Regions from separate parts of the Paenibacillus roseipurpureus genome, predicted to be linked through region 2. Evidence: riboswitches for the same ligand, from Rfam matches in the RefSeq annotation. Region 2 holds a riboswitch; each other region holds the start of a gene.
The links. A riboswitch is a leader RNA that binds a small molecule or an ion and turns the genes downstream of it on or off. The one in region 2 is predicted to bind cyclic di-AMP.

Region 1: linked by a shared signal. The riboswitch ahead of MJB10_RS05275 (stalk domain-containing protein) and the one ahead of MJB10_RS25310 (C40 family peptidase) in region 2 are both predicted to bind cyclic di-AMP.
Region 3: linked by a shared signal. The riboswitch ahead of MJB10_RS03280 (C40 family peptidase) and the one ahead of MJB10_RS25310 (C40 family peptidase) in region 2 are both predicted to bind cyclic di-AMP.
Region 4: linked by a shared signal. The riboswitch ahead of MJB10_RS00935 (ubiquitin-like domain-containing protein) and the one ahead of MJB10_RS25310 (C40 family peptidase) in region 2 are both predicted to bind cyclic di-AMP.

Annotation. Positions count from the first base shown of each region.
Region 1 is NZ_CP130319.1:1,154,505-1,160,443, reverse strand. It holds gene MJB10_RS05295 (response regulator transcription factor) at 1-99, opposite strand, end outside; gene MJB10_RS05290 (sensor histidine kinase) at 126-1,190, opposite strand; gene liaF (cell wall-active antibiotics response protein LiaF) at 1,300-1,962, opposite strand; gene MJB10_RS05280 (PspA/IM30 family protein) at 2,130-2,783, opposite strand; cyclic di-AMP (ydaO/yuaA leader) riboswitch at 2,963-3,102, shown strand; gene MJB10_RS05275 (stalk domain-containing protein) at 3,107-3,907, shown strand; gene MJB10_RS05270 (YjcZ family sporulation protein) at 4,095-4,199, shown strand; gene MJB10_RS05265 (molybdopterin molybdotransferase MoeA) at 4,261-5,523, opposite strand; gene moaA (GTP 3',8-cyclase MoaA) at 5,546-5,939, opposite strand, start outside.
Region 2 is NZ_CP130319.1:5,557,140-5,563,078, reverse strand. It holds gene MJB10_RS25315 (hypothetical protein) at 90-350, opposite strand; gene MJB10_RS25310 (C40 family peptidase) at 423-812, opposite strand; cyclic di-AMP (ydaO/yuaA leader) riboswitch at 897-1,035, opposite strand; gene MJB10_RS25305 (hypothetical protein) at 1,203-2,021, opposite strand; gene MJB10_RS25300 (M1 family metallopeptidase) at 2,104-4,098, opposite strand; gene MJB10_RS25295 (YwhD family protein) at 4,286-4,777, shown strand; gene MJB10_RS25290 (transglycosylase domain-containing protein) at 4,959-5,939, opposite strand, start outside.
Region 3 is NZ_CP130319.1:699,738-705,676, reverse strand. It holds gene MJB10_RS03295 (ABC transporter transmembrane domain-containing protein) at 1-208, opposite strand, end outside; gene yyaC (spore protease YyaC) at 286-819, opposite strand; gene MJB10_RS03285 (hypothetical protein) at 1,000-1,659, opposite strand; gene MJB10_RS03280 (C40 family peptidase) at 1,838-2,725, opposite strand; cyclic di-AMP (ydaO/yuaA leader) riboswitch at 2,729-2,896, opposite strand; gene MJB10_RS03275 (hypothetical protein) at 2,967-3,140, opposite strand; tRNA gene MJB10_RS03270 (tRNA-Gly) at 3,283-3,353, opposite strand; tRNA gene MJB10_RS03265 (tRNA-Pro) at 3,372-3,448, opposite strand; tRNA gene MJB10_RS03260 (tRNA-Arg) at 3,469-3,545, opposite strand; tRNA gene MJB10_RS03255 (tRNA-Gly) at 3,549-3,623, opposite strand; gene MJB10_RS03250 (AIM24 family protein) at 3,707-4,405, opposite strand; gene MJB10_RS03245 (hypothetical protein) at 4,428-4,883, opposite strand; gene MJB10_RS03240 (GyrI-like domain-containing protein) at 4,955-5,569, opposite strand; gene MJB10_RS03235 (ferritin) at 5,688-5,939, opposite strand, start outside.
Region 4 is NZ_CP130319.1:208,770-214,708, reverse strand. It holds gene yabG (sporulation peptidase YabG) at 1-453, opposite strand, end outside; gene rsmA (16S rRNA (adenine(1518)-N(6)/adenine(1519)-N(6))-dimethyltransferase RsmA) at 509-1,417, opposite strand; gene rnmV (ribonuclease M5) at 1,458-1,991, opposite strand; gene MJB10_RS00935 (ubiquitin-like domain-containing protein) at 2,116-3,255, opposite strand; cyclic di-AMP (ydaO/yuaA leader) riboswitch at 3,538-3,732, opposite strand; gene MJB10_RS00930 (ABC transporter ATP-binding protein) at 4,010-4,759, shown strand; gene MJB10_RS00925 (ABC transporter permease) at 4,756-5,939, shown strand, end outside.

The DNA.
Region 1 (5,939 bases), 1.4 Mb from region 2:
AACCTCGATGCCATCTTCGGTTCCAAGTACAGCCGCTAGTCCGATTCTGACCATTTCGTGGTCATCGACAAGAAGTACTTTGATTAAGGTGTCGTCCATTCACTTCTCCCTCTCTATGTACAGTGCTAACTCTCGATAAGTTGAGGATCACCCGCGAGTATCGGCACCCGAATCTCAATGCGTGTACCTCGTTCTGGCGCTGTAATAATATCCACCGATCCGCCAATTTCGTTAACGCGTTCTTTCATGGACACGATTCCATAGGACGTCAGCTTCTTCGCATCCAGTTCAAAGCCGATGCCATCATCGCGGATAACCAAGCGAATGCCGTCCGAGCGGTGCAACAGCTTCACTTCCAGCTTGTTTGCCTTGGAATGACGTAAAGCATTCGACAAGGCTTCTTGCACGATGCGGAATAAATGATCCTCAATCCCTTTATTTAAACGAATTTCATCGTCCATATCCCATGTAATCGCCATCGGCACTTTGGCTGCCAGCTCCTTCAAGAGCTCGACAAGTCCTTCCGACAACCGCTTGCCTTCGAGGTGAATCGGGCGAAGATGCAGCAGAAGCGCCCTCATCTCAGATTGCGCAACTGATGCCATCTCTTCAATAAGATGAATTTGCCGCTTCGCTTTCTCGAAATCCTTGTCCAGCGTCCGTCCGACAGCTGTTGCTGTCATAGAGATAGCGAACAACTGCTGGCTCACCGCGTCATGCAGCTCCCGCGCCAAGCGTTGGCGCTCTTCAATAACCGCAGACAGCTTCGCTTTCTCAGTGAGCTCGACATTGTGGTTAGACAGACGTTGCAGCGAAGTCACCTGCTCCTCCCAACGCTTCATGATGCGGCCTAATTGCTCGCCTAGACGGCCGATCTCATCTTCTCCGTTCACAAAATCGCCTCGTGCGAACGTACCCTTTTCCAATAAAATCATCGTCTCCATCATTGGTTCCAGCCTGCGTGTGATTCTGGAGCTATTCCAATAACCAAAGAAGGCACCAATGACTCCAAGAATCAGGAGTGCCAAGAAAGAGAGCTTGATCCCTTCTTGCCAGGAAGTAAAAGGAACCAGTAAGTCCCTAGATTTCAAAAAATAAAGAATAGCGCCTAGTATCGCGAAGCCAAACAGGATCGACTCGCCCATACTGCGCCATATCATATTCGTTAACCGTCGTTTATAGCCGTCCACCTGGTGAAGAACCCCTTGAAATAAACGGCAAGACTGTCCGTGATATGGCAATTCATCTTTGCGAAGCAAGGAGAATTGTCAAGTGAGGAACGGTCTCGTTTATCCATCGTTACAGAACTTTGACCTTGATATCTCCTACGATAAAGGAGAGCACAAGTTTCACTTTATGGTCACTATGCACATAATTATCTGATTGCCAGACCACTTTATTCATGACACCCGCTTCTCGTTGGTCGGCGATATGAAGCTGTCCGAACATGATGGAAGCTGTAACCGAAACACCGATGTCATCCGGCACCTTGATATCAATATCCCCCACGATACCTTGCAAAATAACGGTCGTTTCCTTTTGCTCCAAGATCGCCAGTGAGAGGTCGATATACGTTTCCCCCACCAAATACCACGTCGATGTGTTTCTCATAATCCAAGGCTCGCGGCCAAGACGCACACTATCTACAAGCTTTTGCTTTTGAATATAGGTGTCATCCTTATGAACCTGCTTGGATCGTATGAAAAACAAACCGAGTGAAATCAACACAACCGCAATGACAATCGTGAGATGATCCCCGAATAAAATGACGGCGCCAATCCCCATCAGCACATATCCTTTGCGCTCCTTGCGTGAACGAACGCGATGAATGCCCAGCAAGATGAGGATAACGGCCAGAATGGGAAAAAAGCCTACAGTTCGATCAAGAAGCAAAAAAACACCGGCGCCGATCAGCACAAGCGCTGTGTTGCGTGCGCGGTTATTCTTCATGTCTTCTCCCATTTGCTGCACCTCCTCTGGCTGCCCATTTCGTTTCTTGCATACGTTTCCTAGCATACCATAAGAATGGACGACCTCCAAGAAGCAAATCCTTATCCGGCAAGGCTTTGGCTTATAAAAAACGACTACACCGTCCTGTTGGACGGTAGTGTTTATCCAAAAATATAAGCTTACTTCTGGCGGCGCGGGTCCCGCTCTTCACGGCTGCGCTGCTCCTGCTGCCACTCGTGCTGCAACTTACTGCGCAGCGCGCGAAACTCATGCTGAAGATTGCCGCTGGCTTCCTTCAGCGTCTCGCGCGACAGGCGGCCCGCTAAGCGAAGCCCCTGGAGCGCCTCCCGGCCGAGCTCGCGGCCGGTCACTTCAAGCTCGCGCCACGTGTCGCGAGCCTCTTTGCCGTGCAGCCCGCCGCGCGGCTGCACCTCTTCGGCTGCGTGCCCCGCACGCAGCCCGCGCAGCTGCTCTGCGAGCGCCAGGCACAGGTCCTGGCTGCTCGCGTACTGCGCGCGGTAGTGCTCGCTCGCGGCTTCCTCGCGAAGCTTCTCTTGCAGCGCGAGCCGCGCCAGGTCTTCTTCGCCGGCGCGCATCGCCAGCTCGGCCTGCTCGCCGCGCAGCTGCGCCATTTCCTCTGCGCGCGCGATGTGGCTGCGTAGCGCGATCGTGGCCTGCAACGCTTCCTCGTAGCGCGCTTCCAGCTCCTCAATTGTGCCGCTGCGCGCGGCACCTGCCTTGCCGATGGTCTCCTGCCAGACCGTCTCCGCCATTTTGCCAATTTGATCACCTATATGTTGCAAATCCCATTCACGGTCCTGATTCTTCGTCATATTCATTCACTCCCTCTACATCGTCTCTCACTCCATCATAGCTATATCGTAACGCACTTACGCCAACGTCAAAACCGACCCCCGACTGTTTTTGAACCTAGACCTAAGTCCAGTATGTCAGGAAGGCCCCAATATTTGGTCATTGTTCCGAGCCGCTCACGATGATACTATATTTGAAGCCGAGTCTGGTGCCCAAATCAAGCACTGGTACGGGGGACGAAATACTTGGGGTGAATATTTGCTTCTAATCAGAGCAGACTAGGGAGAACCTTCTTCCCGAACCCGTCAACTAACCTCGAAGGCTCAAGAAGGAGGATTACCAATTGAATAAACTTACTAAAGGGTTAACAAGCCTTGCTGTTTCCTTAGCAGTATTGGCAGGTGGCTTTCTTTCCCCATTTACAACGCAGGCGCACGCAGCCCAAGCCAAGATGGACGTGAAAGTGCAAGTCAACGATGACCTGATTCATTTCCCGGATGCACAGCCATTTCTGGATGGCAATCATTCCACACAAGTGCCGCTTCGTTTCGTAACCGAGAAATTAGGCTACTCCGTGGATTGGCAAAAAGATGGAACTGAAATCAAAGTCACACTGAGCAACAACCAACATACGATTACACTCGTCTCTGGGCAAAAAGAAGCCAGCATTGATAACTCTACCGTCGTTCTGGACACTGCTTCACAATTCCAGAATGGTCGCGTATACGTCCCGCTTCGCTTTCTTTCCAGTGCCGCAGGTATTCCCGTACATTGGGATGCCAACAGCAATCTAGCTATTCTTAGTAAAGATGGCGCTTATCATGCGCCTGATTATCAAGTATTTGAATCCACAGCTTATTCGGCAGATCCTTCTGAGAATGGTGGTTACGGCGCGCTCGACTATATGGGCAACCCCCTTGCACTCGGTACAGTAGCTGTAGACCCATCCGTTATTCCGCTAGGCTCGAAATTGTATATCGAGGGATATTCGTTTGATGGACTTCCAACAGGCGGTATGTATGTGACTGCGTCTGATACGGGCAGTGCCATTAAAGGAAATCGACTCGATATCTATATTCCTGGTTCGAAACAATCCTTACGCAGCTTCGGCATTCAGAAAATTAAAGTGTACAGAATTTCATAATGAGCTGAAACAGATTCAGCAAACAAAAGTCGCCCACAGGTAGCGTTATCTACGTGATGGGCGGCTTTTGCTTATAAGAACGGCAAAACGCGATCAGCCATCAGGGCATTCGTCCAATCAACTCCTATCCCGTAGACATATGCTGTATAGTGTTTAACCTACATCACTAGAAAGCGGAGGCGATACCATGTCATATGTTGCAGGTTGTGGAACACCTGGTTACGGGAACTCAGTTGGCGTTATTCTAGTTCTTTATGTGTTGCTTGTTATTATTCTTGCTACTTTCTTCTAAGCGAAAGCTAAGAAAACAAGACCCACTCAGTCTGAGTGGGTCTTGTCTTTTTATTTATAATTTATTTCGTTGCCCATACTTGCACACGATCGCCTCGCGCATACCCACTTCCTCCCGCGGGCAGACAAATCAAGCAATCCGCATCCTTAATGGATACCATAATACTCGACTTATCAATCCCCGCTGGGCGAACCCATACGGTTCCTGCCTCCAGGCGCGTAGTTCCGCGAATATACCGCGGGTAAGCCGAAGGCTTATCATAGGGCACATCCAGAAAGGCGGTGTGCGCTTCACCAACGGGCTGCTGACTGCCCATCATAGCTTTCATTAGCGGCTTGGCGAATAACTCAAATCCGACGAAGGATGCCCCAGGATTGCCTGATAGTGCGAGAAGCAGCTTCCCTTTCCATACAGCTGCACTCGTTGGTGTTCCAGGCCGCATGGCAACTTTATTGAACAACAATTTGCCCTCGAAATGGCCGAACAGATCCACCAACACATCATAATCCCCTACCGAAACACCGCCAGACGTAAGAACGAGATCGACATCAGGTAGAATGGCTTCCAAAGCCGCCTGAACGTGGCGCGGATCGTCACTGAGCACAGGCATAATTTGGGCCGAGCCGCCAGCGGCTTCCACTTGTGCCGCTAGCATATAGCTGTTGCTATTGCGGATTTTACCAGGCTGCAAACGCTGCTCAACCTGTAGCAACTCAGATCCCGTTGAAAAAATAGCAACCGTCGGTTTGCAAAATACCGAGACCTCCGAGAAGCCAAATGTCGCCAAAATCGCGATTTCACCTGCACCGATCTGCGACCCTTTGGCTATAAGAGCATCCCCATGCGCAATTTCACCCGCAATCGGTGTGATATTGCTGCCCGCTTGCACATTTTTCTTAATACGTACATGCGCATTCGTTTGCGCTTCATCCTGCAAGGAATCCGTCATCTCCAACATGACGACGGCATCTGCGCCATCTGGTACGGGTGCACCCGTCATAATGCGGGCTGCCATGCCAGCTCCAATCGTTCGTGTTGGAACCGTACCGCTAGGAATCCGTTCAATGACCTGAAGAAGAGCAGGCGTCTCAGGTGAGGCTGTAAGTATATCCTTGGAACGAACCGCATACCCATCTACACCCGAGCGGCGGAAATGCGGCACATTGTGATTCGCGTAAATATCCACCGCCAACGTTCTGCCGATTGAACGCTCCAATGGAACAGCTTCTACCTTCGCTGGTTGGCAGTATTCATAGAGTTTGGCTCGCGCTTCATCAACGGAGATCACTTGACGGCCAAATCTCAGCTTCAGCTCACTATTCACTTGCTTCCTGCCTCCCTAATTCCTAGCCGCCGATTTGTGACATCCTGCGAATGGTTGGTGTATGAGATTGCTCCTCATTCATCAGCGCTTGTGCCATCTCATGATTTTGCGGTTTAATATCCAGCGCACGGAAGAACAAATCTTCCACCGCAGCATCGTCCCCGATATATTTGCGCACATTAAATTCATCCGACCAATACAGGCAAGGCTTGATGTTCCCATCTGCCGTAAGCCGCAGGCGATTACACGTTTCACAGAAATGATCACTGATGGGATGGATCAATCCGAATGAGCCTAATGCGCCGTCAATCCGATAGTTCTGGGCAGGTCCATTACCGTATACCGCATCCGAAGCGGTGGCATTCCAGCCCCTTTCCTTACAACGATCAAGTACAGTCGTAAGCGATAGATAACGG
Region 2 (5,939 bases):
GTAATTATAGGACGGCTAACATGGTGTGTCAAGTTATAACTTTTGGAAGGTATCAGGAGCATCCCGCACTGCCCCATCTGCACCTCAAGCTATTCATCCAGCACGATGCCATTCATCGCCACATGGGCGGGGAACATGTCCATGCCATCTGGCTGCTCTTGCTCAGGCACCCAGTTGTCGGTTTCCCAAATCTTCGACATTTTCAGCGCTCGGCTGCAATGCACCCAGCATTCCTGCACTTCGACGCCAACAGCGGCGATGGGGGACTTGCCGTTCAATTGCATACTGGCTAGCAATTTCTCATTCACCTTTTTCTCCACAGCAGGGTGGGGTGCTCCGCTGAACGGCATGCACAAATGAATAAAGCCCGTAAGGCTACTCCTGGGAGTAAGCTTAAGGGCTTCATTCCTGTGATGAGAAGATTAATTGGATTCAGCAGTTAGTTGGTTGTAGATATCATCCCACAGAACTCGTCTGGCTGACACATACCGCTTCGCGTAGTAGGATTCGCTCAACTTATTCTTAACAACACCTTGGTTTGTGGCGGAGTGAACGAATTCACCATTGCCCAGGTACATCCCTACGTGAGAGATACCGCTGCCATCCGTGTTGAAAAATACGAGATCGCCCTTACGAAGTTCACTTTTGTCGATCCAGTAGCCTTCTTTGTTTTGGGATTTAGAGCTGTGCGGAATGTCGATGCCGAACTCGCTGAATAGGTAGGACGTGAACCCAGAGCAATCAAACCCTTTGGTTGTTGTGCCAGCCCATTTGTACGGAGTTCCCATGAGGTCATCGACGGCGCTGTCCATGGTGGACGACGCGAAAACGCTTCCTACACTCACACTCAAAAACAAAACAAGACTAAAAACAAGAGTAACAACGTTCTTCAACTGCTTGTCTCCTTCCGGTGCCTACGAGGTTAGCTGGAGGGTTCGGTTGAAGGTTCCCTATGATCCCTGTCTTGCAAGATCAATTCACCCGGAGTGGTTCCCCCGTTTCCCCATAAACTGAGGAATTCGGCATGAAATATTTGGTTTTTTGATGCTAGATCATGTAATTCGTCATAAACAAAGAAAATCCTCTTTTTGTTTGGCAAAATAGGCGAAAAAAAAGCCCAATTGTTCGGAAAACAGACAAAAAAAAGCCCCTTTCTTTGGCGAAAGGGACTTTATTGTACAAATAGACGAATTTGCTGGATGTTAATTGGATATTTTGGCAGAAAGTAGCTGATATTGGGAGGTGATGCTCCAGATTTGGATGAAAATGTGGAACAGCGGATACAGCTGATAAATGAGCAGCGCGACTAGTCCAGCCCACACATAAGTCGCCGTTACCGTGACGCCCGCCAGAAGTCCTGAGATGAGAAGTAAGGAAACGGCAAGTCCGATAATGGGGATCGAATGTCGGAAAAAGGAAATGACTGTCGAAAGGACGCCAAGCTCAGCTGCAAGCGCAAATTGGATATACATGAACAGCAGCTGCAAGAGAAAGCCATACATCATAAAGCCGAGAATCCAAGGCAGCAAGTTCAGCGCCAGCTGTTCATAGGAAGAGCTGTGGGCTAGAATCCATTTGGCCTTAGGGAAAAGCCAGATCAACGGCAGCAGTGTCAGCACGATGCGGATCAGATACACGAATAAGAAGGGAAGCACGAGCTTTTTCATGCCACGAAAGAAGCGATAGCCGGCATTCTGCTCGGTGTGCGTCAGCGAATAATAGACACCGCCATTCAGGAGGGGGGTGAGCAGCATACGCACGCATAGCAGGAACGCCAGCCATCCTAGGTAGGAGTGGCTAAGATCCGTTTTTAATAACTGAAATTGACCTTCAGCTAAGAAAAGCTGCAGTGCTTGCTTAGGCTGCTCGCTGCCCGGAAAGCGATGCATGAGGGGGACGAGGACGCCCTGAATCCCCTTATACAGAAGCACCCCCCAGCCCATTTGGTACAGGAAAAGCATGATCGTGGCAAAAGGCTGTTGCATCGCTGCCCTGAAGCCGGATTTGATATAGGTTGCCAACGAGGTCCCTCCTCAAAGTTTTCTTTAGAAAACTGGCTTCGTAAGCGGGCTCAGAGTTTGTCGTACTTCATGAGCTGCGCGCTTACCAGGCGACTGAGCCGAACAGAGCTTGCAGGAACTGGGCGAGGCCGAGATTCCACCGTATTTGCCATTTCGTATTTAACTCCGTTTGATAAAAGTTGTTGATATGCTTATTCTCCAGCACGAGCGTATAGGTTGGATCGATCCGCACCCAGTCGACGGGGGAGGCGTTCGTAAATTTGAATTCGATGGAGCTGTCTTTGCCATCCCATGTTTTATCCAGCGACGTCCCATCAGCAAAATGGAACTGAATCGGCACTTCTGGTGAATTGCCGCCATGTTTCACAATGCGGACGGTACTTTCGTACGTCTCGGAGCCCTTACTGCCTTGAGGCTTGATCTGCACGCTTTCAACCGAATAATCCATCATCCTATCGCCATACACATATTGGTTGAAGAAATCATCCCACTTCGTCTTGCTGACATCCTCCACAACTTGCTGAAAATCCTTCGTAGACGGATGCTTGAACTGCCACCGCTGGAAGTAGGTTTTCATGATGCGGTCCATGACTTTGGTGCCCACTTGCTGCTCAATCGCCTTTAGTACAAGCTTGCCGCGCGTATACACATTTTCAGCGTACTGCTCATGCCCGGTATAGGCCCATGCGTCTTTGCGCAGCGCATTCGGTGAGGTAATGTAGCTGGATTCAACGGCTAAATTCGGCTTATCGCCATACTCCGCTTCCATCACCTTGTCCTCGGCATAAGATGTAAAGCCTTCATCGAGCCACGCTTCTTCGAATTCATTGCTGGCCACGAGTCCGTAGAAAAATTGATGGCCAATTTCGTGGACGACGACACGCTCGAGTTCCAGATCTGGATCTTTGTCGGATGCTCCCCAAGCCGTTACTAATGTGGGATACTCCATCCCGCCAGCGCCATTCCCGCCGGCAGGAGGCACGACAATGGAAAGGGTCGAGTACGGATACGTTCCGTACCACTGGCTGTAGCGCGCTAGCGCTTTTTTGGCAGCGTACATATAGCGATCCTTCAAGTCTTGATGGTTCGGATCGAGATATAGCTTAATCTTAACTCCTGGCACTTGCGGCGCCGAGAAAGGTTCCTCGACATAGACGAAATGGGGGGAGGCGGACCAAGCGAAATCATGGACATCTTCCGCATAAAATTGGTACGTCTTCATACCCTTATCGGTCACAGCTGGCTTCACTGGGAAGCCAGTAGCGGCTACCGTGTAATTGGCGGGCACTTGAATTTTCACATCATACATCCCGAAGTCGGCATAGAACTCCGAATTCCCATGATATTGATGGAGGTCCCAACCAGGCTCGGTCCGGCCGCGCGTACCTTTGCGCTCGTAGGCCGCAACTTTCGGAAACCATTGCCCTGCCATGACGAAGTCGTCCACATAACCCATCCGGGCAAAGGCAACGGGCAGCTTCACCAGGAATTCGGTTCGGATCGTAACGCGTTCCCCAGGACCGACGGGTTTCGTGAGTGGAATTTTGAGTAACGTATGGTCGTCCTTATTGCCGTCATCTGGCTGTACGAACGTCATCCGTTTGGTGAGGTCATTGCCTTCATCGGATTTTACAGATAACAGCTCCATGCTGCCGCCGCTGTCAGCTTTGGCTTCGTCCTCGCGCAGCTTGCCGCCCGATTCCCGCATGAACGTCGTTTTCTTCGAGGCGAACGCATTCGGGTAGAGATGAAAATAGATGTCATTCACAGGTACAGACCCTGGATTTTCCCATGTGAGGGTTTGCTGTCCTTGGAGCTGCTGTGTTTCAGGAATGTAAGTAACGTTCATGTGATATTCAGCAATGCGATAGCTAAGCGGTGTTGATGTTTCTACGGGGTTCCCGCTATCGGCAGACCGCATGTCCGGTGACTTCGCCAAAGGAACCTCTTTGGAAACGACGGGAACAATCCCTCGTGGTGTGGAAGGGAGCAACGTGTCCGTTATAAACACGGCGCCGGCAGCCAGCAGCATGACGGCAATCCACTGTACTTTGCGGCTATTGAATAGATTAATCATGAGATTCACCCCGCCTAAACAAGCATCTACAGCATGTATATGTAGACAACCTAGGGAATATTTCTGCGGGATAAAGAAATCTCGGAAATAGGCGATGTAAGCCCCCGCCTCTTGTTCTGCTGAATGACTTTCGCTACAATAATAGCAAGTCGTCATTTTAACTTAGGTGAAAGTGGAAGGTGAACTCATGGAAGCGGATAAAAAGAAGCTAGCCTTAAATATAGTAAGTTCCAAAGTCAATCATAAAGGATTCGGCGCAGGTGCGATTGACCTTAGCAACGTATCTGGCGTTATTATCGATGGTGAAGAAGCCTACCTGGATGAAGGGACCCTTCATGCGAAGAGCAAGATCGAGAAAGGGATTAAGTTCTCGATGAATAAAGAGGAAGTTCCAAATGGCCGCAAAGCGTGGATCGTTTGGGTCGCGGTAGATCGCGCGGAAGACGGTGCTTACTACGCAGGGATGTCGGCGTGCGAGATGTTGATTGATACCGAAGCGCGCCGCGGATGGAAGATCTTGGCCGATCATGTGAACAAGATGGATGCCGCAATGAAGCGTAAATTCGTACTGGAGGGTTTGTCCGACAAGGAGCGTGAAGCGTTGCGCACTTGTCTGATCGCACACAACGAAGACTGGTGGAATCGCTCGGACCAAACGCTGAAGGATGCGTTATCGTAAGCTTTTTGGGGCGATTATGGAGAATATGAACATTATGTGTCATCCATTGTTAGGCTAAGGGGAAGCGGGTATACTAGACCCTAGTGTATGTTACCTCATATACTAGGACAGCAAAAAGGCAGACTAAGACGCGCTTAGTTCTGCCTTTTTGTGTTATATAGCATGCCGGGAATGACAGGGTTTAGTCGTTCCACCAGCGTTTCAGATCGTTCCACCAGGAGCCGTTGTCGCCTTTGGAGCCAGATTTTTGACCATTGGTCCCATTCGGATCGGCAGCCTTGCCTGTGCAATACGTCGTCGGTTCCGTGCCTGCTAAGAAAGCTTCCATCTTCGCGTTCGGGCAGTCCTCGTTGGACAGCTTGCCGCTTACAGGATCAATATAGACGGTGGTGACACCATCTGGGACCGTAAACAGCTTCGGAGGTATGGCATCCAACGTCTGCTCCGTGAAATCCGCGAAGATCGGCGAGGCGAGATGCGACTCGACCGTCGAAATGGCACGGCTCTTATCGTAGCCAACCCAGACGGCGGTTGCCAGCTCAGGTGTGAAGCCGACCAGCCAGGCATCGGTGTCGGTTGTGCCCGTTTTGCCAGCGATCGGCCGCTTAATTGTGCTGGCAACACGGTTGCCCGTTCCGCCCTCTTCGAAGACGCTCTCCATTAAATTCGTCATAACATAGGCGACAGCAGGGGGGATGACTTGTTCTTCCACCTTCTTCGCTTCATATAAGACCTCACCATTCGCGTCCTCGATGCGTAAAATAGCCGTTGGCTCACGATGGATGCCCTCATCGGCAATGGCGGCGAAAGCCGAAGCCATCTCCAGTGGGCTCACGGGAAACGAACCTAATGCGAGGGAAGGCAATGGCTTCATGGGTGAAGCCACGCCGAGCTTGCGGGCGAAGTCGATCACCTTCTGAGGGCCGACATCGAGGATGGTGTGCACCGCGTAGATGTTATCGGACTTGGAGATCGCCTGCCGCATATCGATATTCGCATTTGGATACTGATCATTGAAGTTTCTTGGTACATACTGCTGGCGCCCTTCATCGTAAGTAAACACCGTAGGTTCACTCTTGACCATCGTGACAGGGGTATAGCCATTCTGCAAAGCGACCATATATACGAATGGCTTGAAGGAAGAGCCAGGCTGCCGCGTATT
Region 3 (5,939 bases), 1.0 Mb from region 2:
ACAGCTTCACATGCCCTTCTGGAATCGCTGTATCGATGATTTCTTTCATCACAAGAGGCGGAATTAACCCGATAACTGCCGCAAGCAGCGCTAAGCCGATGATCACCATCAGCTGCCCCCAGTAACTTTTGAACAATTGTAAAATACGACGAATCGATACATCCTTCAGCTTCGCTTTCGGGCGATTGCCGTCAGACAGCCGTCCCATTCCGCCAGGACCTCCTAGTCCACCTGCTCCTATCACGTGCAACTCACTCTCCTCTTTCTGTTCCTTGCTTGTTTCAATTATATGGGGAAGGCATGCACGATCGCCTTCGTCACTTCCTCTGCCATTCGCATTACTTGATATAACGATGTCGTTTGTAAAACTTGATATTGCCTCGGGCCATCCATATTCACGATCGCCGCGATCGTGTAATCCCCGATCGGCGGCAGCACTTTCCCAACCGATTTCCCAGGCGCCAGCGGCTGGTTGGACAGTTGATACTTGCCTACGCTTAATTTCTGCCCCAAGCAGGCATCAATGGCAATCACCACGGCATTGGGTGGAATCTCCGCCAACCGTTCAGCCAAATTACTCGCGTCACACGGTGCCGCTAACGTACCAATCACATGGGCATAGCCGAGCTCTGCCAGCTTACTTCCCACAAGCGGACCCAGGGCATCGCCTGACGAGCGGTCCGTCCCAATGCATACGAATGCAAGTGTCCTCGCGTGCAGCGATCGACTCTCCGCTATCCCTTTCAGAAGATCGCTTAACTCTTCTCCATTTACTTTTTTCCAAAACTGTTCCTGTAGCTCGATCTGATCTTCCCCCATGCTGGCCTCCTTCTAAGGCACTTCAGTCCTTTAACTTCCTTAATCTGTTACGTTCTATTCTTTCATATGGAGGCAGGCAATGTCCACTTTCCTTGCCCATACTGTGCGCACACCAAATAAGCGTTACTCAATCGAGCAAAGCCTATTCATGTTCCTTTTTAATGCCCACTATCCGCCTGGTCAATGCACGCGATTCATCCGAACAACCCGATAGTACAGCTGTGCGCTGATCTCTTGCTCGACTTCCAGATAGCCTTCCATATGTACGAAATCACCGATCATATAGGTGCTGGCATCCGTCGAATCTGCATGGGTTAAGAAAAGAAGTGCTGCCCCCTCATCGCCAACCACAAACCCCACTTGTTCCTTCACGTGGAACTTCTCAATAATTTTGCCGTGGTGTGATCGGACGATATGGTGGAACCGCCAAGCCCCTTCCTCATTCACGATAAAATAGAGTACACGATTACGATGTCCATTACTGAACTCCCTCGTTACACCAATCATGCAAACCTTCTCACCGATGCGCAAATACTCATCAATCACATGCGATTTCAGCCGCAAACGATGCACATTCTTACTTTGAATATAAGATTCCATTTCTCCGATCGAGCGCTGATCTTTGGGATCTTGCCTCGTTGCATAGAACACTTCGCGAATAAACGTGTCGGTCTGAATGTCCCTAGCACCTTTGAAATGATTATACGTTTTGAAAAATTGCTCAATGACCTTCCGAATCTCATCCGGAATGACAGGTCCCGATTCAACGCTTATCCCATGGTCTGTTCGACCCGACAATTTAATTTTATGAAACCAGCTTTTCCAGACACTGACTTGCACGGTGTACCCATCACCTACTTTCTTCCAACCATTCCTCCATTATAGGCGATAATTCTCAAAAATTCGACTAAAATCGCATGACGTTAAAAGAGCACCTGCTCGCCATGCTTCACCTTCGTGAAAGTCGTGACGAACAGATGCCCTTATTCGTTGGCAGGCTGGCGAGTCAGCCTCGGCCTTAAAGCACGCGCTTTGCACCTACATATCTGGATCCCCAGTAGGAGCTGGCGAGACTGTCTACGGTTACCCCGCTTGAGGTTGTCGCAGAAATGAATTGATTATTGCCCAGATAAATGCCGACATGATTGACGATATTGGATGCGAAAAATACGAGATCTCCCGCCTTCAAGTCCGTCACCCTTGTCCCTGCTTGATCATACATTTGCACCGAGGTGCGAGGCAAATCGATCCCCTTCGCTTCGTATAAATAACGGACGAAGCCAGAGCAATCGAAGCCCTTGGGCGTTGTGCCTCCCCATTGGTACGGAGTCCCTTGGAACGCCGTTGCCGCTTGGATAATCTGGGATGACAACGTTGGCTGCACAACCTTCGGCACAGCAGGTGCTAGCGGCGGCGCGATGTAGGCAGGCTTATGGCTGTTGCCATCTGCCTCAACGATCGCGATTTTGTTCGGATCGTTCCACACAATCGGAGATCCAAACGTTTCTGTAATGAAACGAAGCGGAACCACCGTGCTTCCTTCTTTCAACGTCGGGCTGCTTTCTAGTGTAACTGGCTTGCTGTTCACAAGCGCCTGGTCATTGTTCGTCGTCAATTGGATCTGTTGATCCTTGTTGACCAGCGTGACAACGATGTCGTCACCTTGCTTAGACCAGCCGACTTGGTAGCCAAGCTTTTCAGATAACACACGAAGTGGTACCTGAAGTGTGCCTTCCGCATCAATAAACGGCTGAACTTCAGGAAATTGAAGCAGCTGATCATTGAGCTGAACCTTCACCGAGTCGGCATCTGGTGCAGCAGCTTGTACGGATGGAGAAGTGAACACGGGTAGAGCTGCGCCAACTAGCACGCATGAACAAATAAGACTTTTTGCAAAAAGTTTCAAAAGATTGTGCCTCCTTGAAGCCTCCGAGGTTAGTTGACGGGTTCGGGAAGAGGTTTTCCCTAGTGCAGTCCCTTCGTCAAGATGCTGACGAGCTTTCTGTTCATTCACCCCAAGTAAAGAAGTCCCCCGTACGCGAGCTTTTGCTGCTCGGCGATTCGGCATTTTTTGTCTATGTTAGACTAGCACAATTCGTTTTGGGCTGGCAATATTTTCACCGTGGTAAGTGTTTCCAACCCGTTGTCTATATATCTGTTTCTATACTAAAAACGACCCATGCATTCAAATTTCGGAGATCTCTTTCTTTCTTATCAACCACTTTGAACTCATCCGTTTCAGGATCACGGATCACAAAGTAAGACTGATCGTTTTCCCGGTATAGCTTCTTCGCGACATCGATGGCAAATTGCTTCGTCATATTGGTTTCCCTCCATTGATCAAAACTATCTTTATTATAGTTGGGGATCCCCTTTAAGAAAACCGTCCTAGCGGGCGGTCGAACCCTTGGGGTTCAATTCCCTTGCATGAAAAAAGACCACCCGAAGGTGGTCTTTTCAGTAAGCGGGCGGCGGGAATCGAACCCGCGCGATCAGCTTGGAAGGCTGAAGTTCTACCATTAAACTACGCCCGCATATCAAAATGTAAGAAATGGTCGGGACGACACGATTTGAACATGCGACCCCCTGCTCCCAAAGCAGGTGCTCTACCAAGCTGAGCTACGTCCCGTAGTGTATAGAAAGTGTAAATGGCGCGCCCTGAGAGATTCGAACTCCCGACCTTTTGATTCGTAGTCAAATACTCTATCCAGCTGAGCTAAGGGCGCTTATGGAGCGGAAGACGGGGATCGAACCCGCGACCCTCGCCTTGGCAAGGCGATGCTCTACCGCTGAGCCACTTCCGCACGGTATGTTTTGTCGCTTGAGGCGACAAGGAATAATATATCAGGAATCTATCCCATTTGCAACTGTTTTTTCAATTCACCCATTATTTGATAAAAACCCCGCCAAACGGCAGCACTTCGCGCGCAATGCGGCGCAACAGACTATCCGATTTCATATGTTCATCTAATTTAGGGTCAGGCTTGCACGGCTGCATAAGCACATGCCCATGCCCCGTCATCTCCCAATGATAGTTCATATGTTGGCTGGCCAGCGTATTCCCATACACACTGAGGCGAAGCTTGGCCTGCCGCGGATACGCAACGAGACATTGCACATCAACATACAGGGGCTGCTCGGGATCCAAAGCCATCTTGAAAAGAGGCCCCGTGGTTAACAAACCCAAGGTGCCAGGCCCTTGAAACTGCATTTTCACCAGATCCTGCGTGATGAGCGTGTTCTTCATATTTTGCAAATGAGTCGTAAACGTTACTCCCTCTGTATAGAACAGCACATGACGAAACTCAAATAGGAGGTCATCCTCTGCCTCTAACGGCAAAACGGCCATGTTATAGCCCTCTGGAAGGCCTAACATCATCTGCGCTGGACCGCTCACCCGTGACTGGATGAATCGTTTTTTTCTCAGCATGCTGGGCAGCTTCATCAACGCGTCTTCGCGCTGCTCAGGCTTCCCTTGGAACGCAACGATTTGGTTGGGATGCAGAACATGCACAGCTTCGCCCTTCTGGAGCCGCATGGTGGCCATTCTGGCTAGCGCGCCTTCATTTACATAGATAACCTCCATCCCCAAACCCCCCGTTCACCTTCTACCGCAGTCCGCGCTTCTGTCTTCGCCATACGATCAATCGGAACACACGTCCTAGCAGGAAATAACCTACAACCAGGGCTGCAGCGGTAATCACCATGTAGAGGATTTTACGATTGCGCTGATCTTTATCGCGGGCAATTTGCTCCATCGCCTTCAAACGCTCTTGAAGTTGAGCATTATCCTTTTTCAGATCCTCATTCTGACGCAGCAGACGATCTTCGATCTCTTGCGATTGTTTAACCGCCTCGGCCAGCTTATCCTTCTGATCAGCAAGCTCTTGCTTGGTCGCTTCATAATCCTTCTGAATTTGCTCGACATGACCTGGCAGTTGATAAATATCTTTCACACGATCTAACAAAGAAGCGTGAGCAACAGGAGCCGCGTACAATAATCCTATCAAGCTGATCAGGACCATACCTGCTTGTCCCTTCCTCGCCATGTTCCGAATACACATACGACAGGCCTCCCCCACAGCTACTCGACATTATCTTCTATTTTAACGTAAAAATCACCCCCATACCACTTCTACTCGATGGGCCTAACTGGATAGCGTAAAATCGTTTTCAGCTTCGCTGGCTCAACCCGTCTAGGGTCCGATACATAAATCTCGTGATGCAGACCATGGATACTTTGTTGATTGTTTTCCATGTACGTCTCCATTTGCGACAGCGTCTCTGGCTCCGTGGAATAAGGTCCTACGTGGAGCATTTGTACACAGGTTCCCTCATGCAGGGTAGCATGATTAACATGCGAGATCAGAGTGAGCTCTTTCTTCTTGGCGGCAGCCGCCTCACGTGCCCTTGTTATTTGATCAACCGTCACGTAATCCGGCATACGTATGAGCAGCTTCCAATGCCATAGTTCTTTGGGGACCTGCAAGGCCGTTCTTGGATCTCCGTCCACCCACCACTGCCCCTCTAGCTTCGCAACGGTGAAATCTTGATTAAGCTTCTTATGATGCGCCTTCACGCTATAGGCAACGGTATACAACGCTTCTGTCGCGGCCGCAAAGCCGCTCTCATTGGGGTCCCCTTGTCCAACAATCGATACATAGGAAATTGGCCCGAATTGAACAAGCTGCGGCTTTACTGGGGCTGAGTAGTACGACTTGTAGGCTTTAGCTAAATCTAATTTTTCCATTAGACACTCCCCTTCCTTCCTTACTATACAACCTAAACCCTGACAACCAAATAGAAAAAACTTACCCACCGCAACAAAATGCGACAAGTAAGTTTTTCACCTATAAAATCGAATGTAATTATTCCGCAGCTGGTGGCGTGAATGAGCGTTGTGCAAACTCCGCATCTAGCATGTAGAAAGCATTGCTGTCTTTATCAATGCGTTTCAGCTTGTTAATGATGCTGTCGAACATCGCTTCTTCCTCTACCTGCTCATCAACGAACCATTTCAAGAACTGCATGGTAGCATGCTCTCGATCGTTTAATGCCAAGTCGGATAAGTGGTAAATCCGTTTCGTTACTTCTTGTTCATGCAAATAAGCATGTTCAAA
Region 4 (5,939 bases), 500 kb from region 2:
AATTTGCGGCAATAGACGTTGCAGCGCTTCGGCCATTTGTGATTCATGAAAGAAGAAACCTTCTGCCGGCACACGCAATTCGCCGTACAATTGCATGCTTTTCCGCAGGTAGCTCGGGTCTCCATCAAGATGCAGCACCCGACCGGGCACTTCGAAATAGGAATTATGTTGGTGATTCTTTTGTTTATGTTGAACGGTTTGTTGGTTTTTCTCTTGCAGATGCACTTGAGCCACCGCCAACCGACGCAAGGACTCCCGAAATTCAGGCGAGCTGGATCGCGGATGATCCAAGGTTTCTTCCTTGTTGATCTTCTTCAGATCTGACAGCGGCGCATCCGCCAGCAGTCGGTAATCTACACCTCGCAGAATGGCTTTGAGATGCTCGATGCGTTCAATTTTAAACATGACGTCGCCGCCATAGGAAATACGGGTTACAAAGTCTCCTTGCCTCATCGCACAAATCCCCTCCTACGGGTATCCTATGGCGAGACTAGGCATTTGGTGCGGGTTATTTGCAGCCGTGCGCGCGCAGGGCCGTTGCTAAGCGAGCAAATTCCTCCATGCTTAGCGTTTCACCGCGGCGTGAAGGCTCAATCTGGCAGCCGTTCAGGAGCGCTTCCAGCTCCGATTTATTCTCTTTGCTAAAGAACCTTGCCGCGAGGTTGTTGTAAAGCGTTTTACGGCGCTGTACGAAGGAAGCTTGCACGACAGCGAAGAAGAAGTCAACGTCCGCCACCTCAACAGGCGGCGTTTGACGCACACGCAGTCGAATGACTGCAGAATCCACATTCGGCTGTGGAACAAAGACGGTGCGCGGCACGATCGTGACTAGCTCCGGCACGCAGTAGAACTGCACGGCAATGCTTAAGCTGCCGTAATCTTTGGTGCCCGGCTTGGCCGCCATGCGGTCAGCCACCTCTTTTTGAATCATCACGACGATATTCTCCAGCGGAAGCTTCTCCTCGAGAAGCTTCATGATGATCGGCGTCGTGATGTAGTAGGGCAGGTTGGCGACGACACTGACGCCATCCACGCCCTCGAAGTGCTGCCGGAACAGCTCCGGCAGGTTGGTCTTCAAGATATCCCCATGAATGACAGTGGCATGGGGGTATGGCGCCAGCGTTTCGTCCAGAATGGGCAGCAAACGCTGATCGATCTCGACGGCCAGCACGCGGCCCGCGAGCTTGGCCAGTTGCTGTGTGAGTGCCCCGATGCCAGGGCCGATCTCGAGCGCAGCCTTCGTTGGCCCAAGCTCAGCGGCCGACACGATTTTGCCCAGAATGTTCTGATCAATCAGGAAGTTCTGGCCTAAGCTTTTCTTCAGCACAAGTCCGTTTTTCTTAATAATCTGCTTCGTCTTACTCGGTGTGGCTACATCTTCTGCGGTTACAATGACTTCTTGTCCGTTTGTCGTCATAGAATAGACCTCGTTATCTATAGGTTTTCGTACTCTTGATTCAATTCAAATGCTCGAGGGCCGCCTCGAATTCCTCGCGAGAAATCTGAAACATCGCGCAGCGTTTATAAAATTGCTTGCCATTGCAATAACCGATGCCTAAGGCGTTGCCTACGGCCAAGCGTCGAGCCGCCGCGTCCGGGTGCACGATGAGGCCAGCGGCGATCAGATCTTCCATCGCAAGCTGCGAGACCGCGCCGTCATATTCCGTGCGCAGGTTCTGCAGCGCCTGGCGAATCGTCTCTGGCGTCGCATTCTCGACGCCGATATCACCCTTATACGCAGCTTGCTCCTGTGTAATGAACGCATGCTTGCAGCCTGGCACCTTGGCTGCAACAATCTTGCGGATCCGCTCACCAGCGTGGTCAGGATCCGTGAATATAATAACGCCTCGGCGCTGCTGGGCGAGCGCGATCCGTTTGAGCACGGCTTGCCCGATGGCCGAACCGCCCGTCTCAATCGTATCCGCCTCCACAGCCCGCTTAATGGCAGCTGTATCGTCTTTACCTTCGACAACGATCATCTCTTTAATCATGAACCGTTTTCCTTCCTAGCCCCCAGTACGCAGAAAAAGAAGAGGGGTCTCCTCTTCTTTCGCGCAGGCAGTCGCCAAGCTACGTGTATAGGGTAGTGTTCCCGCCGAAACGAACGTTTACACGTTAGTTCTCTGACGGTTTTTTGGGACCGACAATGTAGACGGTATATCCTTGTTTCGTTCCGAATTTATTGGCATAGCCATGATCTTCGAAATAAACATCGATCATCTGGCCTTTCACGCCGCTGCCGATATCCTCAGCACGACGGAAGCCAAGACCTTCAATGTAGACCCACCAACCCAGTGGAATCACCTTGGGATCAACAGCAATCGTGCGCCCTTCCGTTACAGTCGTCCCTGTATAGGTTTTACCGTAACCGTAAGCACCCTCATCTTTTCCCGTCGATGCTGCGTCCGCTGAATAAGCGGTGAGCTTCACATTCTTAAGAATTTGCTTATAACCGAAGGTGACACCATTCTTAGATACTTCATCCACACTCGGTGAGGAGGCGGAGAGCACAACAACGGGATTCTTCGTGCCAACGGCAACTACTTTGCTAATACTTTCTGTTTGTACTTCTTCACCCACAACTGCTTCCGCGACTAAAACGCCGTCCTCGAAAGTCTTTTCTTTCTTCTTCACCAGTACGCCTTCTTTACCCTCTTGAACGACTTGCTCTTTCCCTTTGAGTAAATTAGCGTCACTCTTCTTCTCTGTCTCGAATGCGATCGGTTCAGAGACTTCCTCCGTCACTTTGGTCACACGTACGATTTTGACTTCATCGCCAGCGCCGAGAGCGGCTGTCGGTTCGGGAGTGATGCGATCGTTCTCCCCAAGTGCAATATTTAAACGTTGCAATGCACTTTCTACCGTTCTTGCAGTTGTGTAAACAGTGGTGGTCTTTCCATCAGCAGTCAATTGAATTGGCGAAGCATGCTCGATGACGATTTTATCGCCGCCCTTGATTTTGGTCGTCAGGGCGCTCGAAATTTCATCGTGTTCACCAATCGTTATGGCTTGTTCATCCAGTAGGCGTTGCAGGACCCATTGCTTCGTGTGCACAATAGTTTCTTGTCCATTCACAACCACGGATACGCTCTTGGTAGCCGTTCCGTACAACAACACCAAAAACATGAAAGTCATTGCGATTGAGATTAGAGCTAGGCTTAAAATCAAACGCAAGTTTTCATGCTTCCATCGCAATGCGAAGGACATGCTGGATGATCGTTTTACATGGGTCTCGCTAAATGAGATACTGCCCACTTCTTCGGTCCTCCTTCAAAGCCTCGCCGCCAGGTTACAGCATGATAAAATTTGACGCGACTAAGGTTTTTAGTTAACTTAACGTGCTCGCCGTCATCGGTGGTACTTACGCCGAATCGGGTCGTCCCCCCCTTTTCACCTCTTCAACATCCTATGAATTCCAGGTCATTTTATGTCATCTGATCTGTGTAGAACCCTGTATGTGGACAAAAAGCCAGCAAGAAGAGGACTCTTCTCGCTGGCTTAGTTTGCATAGTGAAATACAAATAGCACGCACGACAATCGTTACCTCTCTTACGCTTACGAGGTTAGCTGACGGATTCGGACGTGAGAGTCGCCCTACTGAGGCGCAAGCTGCTTGCTTACGTCTCTGATTCACCCCTGATACTCAATCTGCTCACTTGCCAGCGTATGAACGCTAATCAAGCTTGCAGTGGTTCCCCCGTTTCCACATTTGGAACTCAGCGAATGGAAAATTGGCAAATTGGATATTAAGTTATTATGAAAAGTATATTACGCTGTTAATCACAACCTGTAAAGGGATATACACCCGTTAAAAAGGGCTAAATTGCTCAAATTTCGATTATTTTTCAAATATAACCTCATTTTATCTGCATTTCTCTAACTATAACGTACGTATACACCTTTTCTTATACCACTGTGGCTAAAACTAGGTTAAAAATTCAAATTTGTTTATAATGATTCTGGAAGATCTCTATTCGAAAATACCAATAATTTGCTATTTAGGGAGGCAATTGAGATGGGGCCCATCTTGCAAGTAAACGCTTTATTCGGGGGATATTTACCAAACAAACCCGTTCTTCACGATCTCACATTCTCGATTCAACCTGGTGAAATGATGGGATTAATTGGACTCAATGGCGCAGGTAAAAGTACTACAATTAAGAATATTTTGGGATTGCTGCAACCTCAGAAAGGATCCATTCACATCAATGGGTTAACCTTAACGGAGAATCCCATCGCTTATCGTTCTACGTATGCCTATGTCCCAGAAAGCCCTGAGCTCTACGAGGAGTTAACGATCCGTGAACACTTGGAACTGACCGCTATGGCGTACGGTGTATCCAAGGCCGACTTCACCACTAGATCCCAATCGCTGTTAGCGCAATTTCAGATGGGAGACAAGCTTAACAGCTTCGCCAGCCACCTTTCCAAAGGGATGAAGCAGAAGGTGATGATCATGAATGCTTTCTTAATCGAGCCCTCCCTATACATCATCGACGAGCCTTTTCTCGGATTGGATCCTCTCGCGATCCGCTCTTTACTCGACCTCATGGTCCATATGAAGCGAAAGGGCGCATCCTTTCTCATTTCTTCGCACATTTTGTCTACAATTGAGAAATATTGCGATAACTATGTCGTACTTCACAAAGGGCATCGGGTCGCACAGGGTGATTTAGTCGAATTGCGCGCACAAACAGTGCTGCCTCATGCGTCATTAGACGACATCTTCTACAAGCTCGTGCAAGGAGATCCGCAATGAACCCTTCAGAGGATACTACATATGCATTGAATACACAGGCCTTATGGAGGCAGAGATTTAATTATTATTGGAAGGAATCCATGGGCTATTGGCAGTACGCCGCACGGAGCAACTTTATCGGCTTCTTGTTGTTTCTTGTCATTGTTTCTTCCTATTATTATGCAAAAACATTACAGCATCTTCCGACAGATTATCCGTACCTATGGATCGTGCTTCTCGTGCTCACGCCTTCCCTATCTGCCAGCTCCATACGAACATTAACTCGCAGTGCAGACCGCATGTTTCTATTACGTATCGAGCATGAAATGGGCATCTATTTTAGAAGCAGTTTCCTGTATAGCTATCTCATGCAGAGTGTTTGGCTTCTACTAGCTTGGGTGGCCGTGGCACCGCTGTATTACCACTGTTTAGGCTCTAAGGCACAACCTTTTCTATTGATGCTCATCCTGTTTCTTCTATTAAAAATAGTTCACCTATCCGCCAGTTGGCAAGAAGGTAGATTCGTCTCTGAGCGAACGAGATTCGCTTCCGTCTGCTTACGTTGGGCAGCTTCGCTAGCCCTGCTCACCATCCAATTTCACTATAGCGTCCTTTGGGCTAGTCTAGCTGCATTAGTTCTATTATTCATATGGCTGGCGGTATTCCGCAATGTGTCACGCTATTTCATTGGTTGGGACTATTTGATCGCCAAAGAAAAGCAACAACAGGCAAAACTCTATGCCTTCTTCAACTGGTTCATTGACGTGCCTCAACTGCCAACGCGAATAGCCCGCCGAAGCTGGATCAGCGGACTTACGCGAGCTGTCCCATTTCGACAGGATTCAGCTTATCTATACATCTACACCAAAACATTGCTGCGAACCGAATTGTTCGCGATTCTCCTGCGTATTACCATGATTAGCGCCTTAGCCATCGCTGCTTCGAACACCGCTTCCGTACGCAGCATCATTCTGGTTATCACGCTGGCGATATCCATGATCCAGGTAACGTCGCTTGAGCGAGCTCATCGGTATACGTTCTGGCTTGGCATGTACCCGCTCGAACCTCAAGGCAAAGCTCGCGCTTTGGCCTATCTCATATGGTTGGCGCTTACCGTGGAGCTTGTCCTGCTAACCATTCCTTACATGCCTGGTCTTCCAATCCGTTATCTCATCGTACCTGCGTTAAGTTTCATCTGCAT